Regions from separate parts of the Pedococcus sp. NPDC057267 genome, predicted to be linked through region 2. Evidence: riboswitches for the same ligand, from Rfam matches in the RefSeq annotation. Region 2 holds a riboswitch; the other holds the start of a gene.

Region 1 (3,399 bases), on a different contig from region 2:
AGGTCGGCCGGGTTTCCGTTGAGCGTGAAGGTCATGGGGTGGCCTCGGAGTCGGAGTCGGGGACGGGGTCGGCGGTGACGTCGGGGGTCACGACTGGTCCAGGGCGGTTGCGTACCTGCCCGCTGCGGGCGTGGGCCGGCCGAAGCGCGCCGGCGCCAGCGCCTCGACCAAGGGGCTGGTCGGCGCTCCCTGCACGAGGGCCGTGACCGCGTGCGCCGTCGCGGGCGCCATGAGGACCCCGCCGCGGAAGTGTCCGGTGGCCAGGAGCAGTCCCGGTGTGGTGGTGGGGCCGATCACGGGGGCGTTGTCCGGTGTGGCGGGACGCAGTCGGGCGACCGCGTCGGAGAGCTCGTGGTCGGCGAGGCCGGGCACCACCGTCAGAGCCGCCTGCAGGAGCCGGTGGATGCCCTCGGCGGTGAGCCGGGTGTCGTCCCCGACGTCCTCGCTGGTGGCCCCGACGACGACCTCCCCGCTGTCGCGCGGGACGAGGTATACCTGCTCGCCCGCGACCCGGGCCCGGACGGTGTGACGCAGCAGGCCGGGCGTCCCGTCGAGCCGCAGGATCTGTCCCTTCACGGAGCGGACCAGGCGGCGACCCCCGTCCAGCCCGGCGGCGGCGAGGACCTCGTCGCTGCGGTGACCGGCGGCCACCACGACCACCTCGGCGTGGGTGAGCCCGTTCTCGGTCCGCACGCCGACGACCCGGTCACAGTCCAGCACCAGCGACCCCGCGTGCCGGTGCACGCGGACACCGGCCCGGGCGCACGCCGACAGCAGCGCCCGCACGACGGCGCGGTTGTCCACGCTGTGCTCCCCGCGCAGGTGCAGCCCGGACACGACGCGTGGTGACAAGGCAGGCTCCAGGTCCCGGACGGCCCTGGATCCCAGGCAGGTGGCCTCGAACCCTTCCCGGGCCAGGAGGGTCGCGAACCGCTGGAGCTCCTCGGCGTCCCCCACGTCGTGTGCGACCAGGAGCGTGCCGCCGCGTCGCAGGCCGATCCCCGACCCCCAGTCGGTCTCCAGCGCCTCCGCGAACGCCGGCCACAGCTGCAGCGAGTGCAGGCCGAAGCGCAGCACGTGGTCCTCGGTCGGCACCACCTCGCTGAGTGGTGCGAGCATGCCGGCGGCGGCGTACGAGGCCCCCTGTCCCGGTGCGGGGTCCACGACGTCGACAGAGCACCCACTGCGCGCGAGCCACCACGCGCAGCTCAGGCCCACCACGCCGCCACCGACGACGGCCACCCGGGTCACCGGCATACCGTCACCGCTTCCAGGAGACGGGCAGTGGCTGCCTGAGGGTCGGCAGCCTCCGACACCGCCGAGACGACGGCGACGCCGTGGGCCCCGGCGCGGACCAGGGCCGCCGCACGCGCGACGTCCACCCCCCCGATCGCGATGACCGGCACGCTGGCCTGCCGCGCGACCTCGCCCAGCAGGTGCACACCCAGCGGAGCCGGAAGTCCGTCCTTGGTGCTCGTCGCGAAGCAGGGGCCGACGCCGAGGTACCCGGCCCCGGCGCCTGTCAGGGCTCTCGCGCTCGCCGGTTCCCTCGCCGTTCCCCCGATGACCAGGCGGTCGCCCCCGAGACGCCGCGCGACCTCGACGGGAAGGTCGTGGGCACCCAGGTGCACACCATCGGCGGCCGCCGCCAGCGCCACGTCGACGCGGTCGTCGACGACCACCCAGCACCGTGGTGGCCCAGCCTCGGCGACCATCGCAACGACACGCCGGGTCAGCTCGAGCAGCTCGCGGTCCGTCGCCGACTTGTGGCGCACCTGCACCGCGATCGGGACCCCGAGTGCGTGGGCCGCCCGCAGGGCTCCTGCCACGCACGGGAGGGGGTCGCGGTCGCCGCGGGTGTCCGTGAGCACGTGCAGGCGGGGAACGGCGGCAGGACCCGCGGCGGTGGTCGGGGCTGGCTCGAACGCTGGTGCTGGCATCGGACTCCTGACTCCCTGCGCCGGCATGATCCGGATCAGGTGTGAACGGTCAGGGCCGCGTCAGCCCCCTCTCAGCCCGGTGCGCCGGACTCCCGTGAAGGTCACCGAGAGAGTAACCGCACCCCCTCCCGGTTCCGCAACCGCTGTCTCACGAGGGGTGGGGTTGCCGAGGCCGGACCGCGCTGGGGCACCGTCGCCCGCAGGTCAGGGTCGCGGTGCAAACACTGCGGACCCGAGCCGGAGCGTCGCGCCTCGGCGTCGTACCATCGTCCCCGTGCGCGTACTCGTGCTGGGCGGTACGGCCGAGGCGCGTGCCCTCGCGGTGGCCCTCGACGCTGCCGGGATCGTCTTCGAGTCCTCCTTGGCCGGGCGAGTCTCGCGCCCTCGACTGCCGGTCGGGCCGGTACGGATCGGCGGGTTCGGTGGGGCGGACGGCCTCGCCCGGTACGTCGCCGACGCGCGCGTGACACACATCGTCGACGCCACCCACCCGTTCGCAGCCGGCATGTCTGCCAATGCCGTCCGTGCAGGGTGCGCGACGGGCGTGCCGGTGCTTCGGCTCAGCCGCCCGGGGTGGGGCGGCCGCCCCGACGCCGCATCGTGGCGGTGGGTGCCGACTCTCCCGGCGATGCGCGCCACGGCCGAGCGGCTGGGCCGTCGGCCCTTCATCTCCAGCGGGCGCCAGACTCTCGGCGCGTTCGCGTCGTGGACCGACCGCGCAGCGCTCGTCCGGGTGGTGGAGCGCCTGGAGGTGGCGCCCCCCGACCGGTGGACGGTCATCGAGGATCGCGGCCCCTACACCTTGGACGGCGAGCTGGAACTGCTGCGTGCCCACGACGTCGACGTCGTGCTCACCAAGGACTCGGGCGGCTCGTACACCTCGGCAAAGCTCGACGCCGCGGGTCGGCTCGGCATCCCGGTCGTGGTCCTGTCCCGGCCGCCCACCCTGCCGGGTGCGGCAGAGGTCACCTCCGTGGGCGCATGCGTGGAACGACTGCTCGCAGCAGGAGCCGAGCACTGACGACGCCCAGGAGGCTGATCAAGCCGATCCGGTGCTGCAGTGCCCTTGCGTGGTCGATGTCCTCCGCTGTGACCGCCGGTCCGTCCCCCAGCCGACCGCGGTCCTCGGCGACCCCGTCGTAGTCGTTTCGGCCGCCCAGCTGACGGCCCAGGGCCGCGGCGAAAGCCGCCTCGACGCGGCCGGCGTTGGGACTCGGGTGCGCCGGGGCATCCCGACGCACCACGGCAAACGTGTGGCGGGCACCCCGTCGTGACCCGGTCGCGAGGGCGGTGGCGGCTACCGTGACCGAGGCCGGCAGCCAGTTGAGGACGTCGTCGAACCGTGCTGCGGCCCAACCGAACTCGCGGTACCTGGGCGACCGGTGACCGACCATGGCGTCGAGGGTGTTGACGGCCCGGTAGCCGAGCATGCCGGGCAGCCCCGCCACGGCGCCCCACA
Region 2 (3,399 bases):
CCCCGCTGTCGCGCGGGACGAGGTAGACCTGCTCGCCCGCAACCCGGGCCCGGACGGTGTGGCGCAGCAGGCCGGGCGGGCCGCCGAGCCGCAGGATCTGTCCCTTCACGGAACGGACCAGGCGCCGACCCTCGTCCAGCCCGGCGGTGGCGAGGACCTCGTCGGTGCGGTGACCGGCCGCGACGACGACGTGCTCGGCGGGGACGAGCCCACTCCTGGTCCGCACCCCGACGACCCGGTCACCGTCCAGCGCCAGCGACCCGGCGTTCCGGTGCACGCGGGCACCGGTCCGGGCGCACGCGGACATCAGGGCCCGCACGACGGCGCGGTTGTCCACGCTCTGCTCCCCACGCAGGTGCAGCCCGGACACGACGCGCGGTGACAACGCAGGCTCCAGGTCCCGGACGGCCCTGGACCCCAGGGAGGTGGCCTCGAACCCGTCCCGGGCCAGGAGGGTCGCAAACCGCTGGAGCTCCTCGGCGTCCCCCGCGTCGTGGGCGACCAGGAGCGTGCCGCGGGGTCGCAGGCCGATCCCCGACCCCGAGTCCGCCTCCAGGGCCTCCCCGAAGGCCGGCCACAGCTGCAGCGAGTGCAGGCCGAAGCGCAGCACGTGGTCCTCGGTCGGCACCAGCTCGCTGAGCGGCGCGAGCATGCCGGCGGCGGCGTGCGAGGCGCCCTGTCCCGGTGCGGGGTCCACGACGTCGACAGAGCACCCGCTGCGCGCGAGCCACCACGCGCAGCTCAGGCCCACCACGCCGCCGCCGACGACGGCCACCCGGGTCACGGGCATACCGCCACCGCCTCCAGGAGACGGGCAGTGGCCGCCTGGGGATCGGCAGCCTCGGACACCGCCGAGACCACGGCGACGCCGTGGGCGCCCGCGCGGACCAGGGCCGCGGCACGCCCCGCGTCCACGCCCCCGATCGCGACCACCGGCACGCTGGCGGCCCGCGCGACCTCGCCCAGCCGCTGCACGCCCAGCGGAGCCGGAAGTCCGCGCTTGGTTCTCGTCTCGAAGCACGGACCGACGCCGAGGTACGCGACTCCCGAGTCGACGAGCACCCTCGCCCCCGCCGGGTCTCGGGCCGTGCCGCCGACACGGAGACGGTCGGCGGCGAGGTGTCGCGCCACGTCGACGGGCAGGTCGTGGGCGCCCAGATGAACACCGTGCGCGCCCGCCGCCAACGCCACGTCCACGCGGTCGTCGACGACCACCCAGCACCGTGGGGGCCCTGTCTCGGCGACCATCGCAACGACACGACGCGTCAGCTGGAACAGTTCGCGGTCTGTCGCTGACTTGTGCCGCACCTGCACCGCGATCGAGGCGCCGACTGTGTGTGCCGCCTGCAGAGCGCCTGCCACGCAAGGAAGGGGGTCGCGTCCATCGCGGGTGTCCGTGAGCACGTGCAACCGGGGCACCACGGCGGCATCCGACGGGGTGTATCGCGCCGGCTCGAACGAAGTAGCAGACATCGGACTCCTGGCTCCCTGCGCCGGCATGATCCGGATCAGGTGTGGACGGTCGGGGCCGTGTCAGCCCCCTCTCAGCCCGGTACGCCGGACTCCCGTGAAGGTCGGTCCCACCCTAGCCACACGGCTACCTGCTCCCGCAAGTGCCGTCTCATGCCGTCGCCCCAGCCAACGGGCCGTGTTCCGGGCCGGGCATCCCGCACCCTTGCGCAGAGAGAACATCGCGCCGGAATGCGGAGTCCCCTCCAGCCTCACCACGGTCGGGCTGCCACGTCGGTGCTTGGAGGCTTACCCGCTTCAACTCCTGGCGCTCCACGCCGATCGACCGACCGCGACCGAGCGGACCCAGCCGTTCCCGATCGCGGTTGACCAGTCGAGGGCGTGGTGGTCGGAGCCGGCAAGCGCGGCGCGCAGGACCCGGATGGTGTCGCCGTGAGAGATGAGGACGAGGTGCTGCGGCGCGGTCGGCAGCAGCCGGTGGAGCAGGTCGCACACCCGCTCGTGGACGTCGCGCAGGCTCTCGCCGCCGCCCCACCGCACGTCTCCGACGTCCACGCCGTCCGGGGTCGGCTCCGGACGCAGCTCGCGGGTGAGGCGCCCCTCCAAGGTCCCGAGCCCCTGTTCCCGTAGTCCCCGATCGATCCGTGTGGCGACACCGAGCCGAGCGGCCACCGTCTCGGCGGTCTCCCGTGCCCGCGTGAGGTCGCTGCTCACGAGCGCGACCGGGCCGTTGACCCGGCGGGCCAGCAGCTCGGCGGCAGACCGCGCCTGCTCCCTGCCGAGCGGGGTGAGCCCGGGCGCTGGGCTCTGACCCTGGAGTCGGCCCTGGACGTTCCACTCGGACTGGCCGTGGCGGACGAGGTGGACAACGACCTCGTCGGGGCGGCGCGAGGGGAGCACTGGCTCAGGGTAGAGGGGCCGCGCCCCGGCCCGATGACACCCGGCTATCGTGACCGCCGTGAGTGGGCTCCTGGTGTGCGGCACCAGCTCGGACGCAGGCAAGTCGCTCGTGGTCACCGGCCTGTGCCGGGCCTGGGCTCGCGCAGGGGTCGACGTGGTCCCGTTCAAGAGCCAGAACATGTCGAACAACTCGATGGTCTGCGCCGACGGCAGCGAGATCGGCCGGGCACAGTGGCTCCAGGCGCAGGCCGCGCAGGTCGAGGCCTCCAGCCTGATGAACCCGGTGCTGCTCAAGCCCGGTTCGGACCGCCGCGCGTTCGTCGTCGTCCGCGGACGACCGGCCGGCGAGCTGCAGGCCGGCGAGTACGCCACTGGCCGCCGGCACCTCGCCGAGGCTGCATACGCCGCCTTCGAGGAGCTGGCCGGGAGCCACCACCTGGTCGTCTGCGAGGGCGCCGGGTCGCCCGCCGAGGTCAACCTGCGCGCCGGCGACTACACGAACATGGGCCTCGCGCGCAGGTTCGGACTGCCCACGCTGGTCGTCGCGGACATCGACCGCGGGGGCGCACTGGCGGCCCTCGTCGGCACGTGGGAGCTGCTCGAGCCGCAGGACCGGGTGCTGATGGCGGGCTACGTCGTCAACAAGTTCCGAGGGGATGAGGACGTCCTTGCGCCGGGACTGGCCGTAGTGAGCGAGCGCACGGGTATGCCGTGGTTGGGCACGCTGCCCTGGCTGGAGGATGTGTGGCTCGACTCTGAGGACGCGCTGTCGACGGCCCGATGGGTCCCCGGTGACGGCACGACCCCATCCCTGCGGGTCGCCGTCGTTCGGTTTCCGCGCGCCTCGAACGCCACCGACGTGGACGCCCTCGCCGCCGAGCCCGGCGTCGAGGTGCGGGTCACGACGGACACCTCGGTATGCCGCGATGCCGACCTGCTGGTCCTGCCGGGGTCCCGCTCGACGGTCTCGGACCTGGCCTGGCTGCGCCAGCGGGGGCTCGCCGGCGTGGTCCTGGAGCGGGTCCGGGC

Evidence for each region. Region 2 has a riboswitch for thiamine pyrophosphate ahead of thiE (thiamine phosphate synthase). Riboswitches for the same ligand answer to the same signal wherever they lie in the genome.
Region 1: another riboswitch for thiamine pyrophosphate. It lies ahead of thiE (thiamine phosphate synthase); the one in region 2 lies ahead of thiE (thiamine phosphate synthase).

The regions. Positions count from the first base shown of each region.
Region 1 covers NZ_JBHUYG010000007.1:49,762-53,160, reverse strand. Annotated here, with positions in the region: gene thiS (sulfur carrier protein ThiS) at 1-35, opposite strand, end outside; gene thiO (glycine oxidase ThiO) at 88-1,251, opposite strand; gene thiE (thiamine phosphate synthase) at 1,248-1,940, opposite strand; TPP riboswitch at 1,935-2,046, opposite strand; gene ACFUC1_RS03280 (cobalt-precorrin-6A reductase) at 2,215-2,961, shown strand; gene cbiB (adenosylcobinamide-phosphate synthase CbiB) at 2,906-3,399, opposite strand, start outside.
Region 2 covers NZ_JBHUYG010000042.1:23,464-26,862, reverse strand. Annotated here, with positions in the region: gene thiO (glycine oxidase ThiO) at 1-790, opposite strand, end outside; gene thiE (thiamine phosphate synthase) at 781-1,473, opposite strand; TPP riboswitch at 1,468-1,579, opposite strand; gene ACFUC1_RS10870 (histidine phosphatase family protein) at 1,768-2,370, opposite strand; gene ACFUC1_RS10865 (cobyric acid synthase) at 2,429-3,399, shown strand, end outside.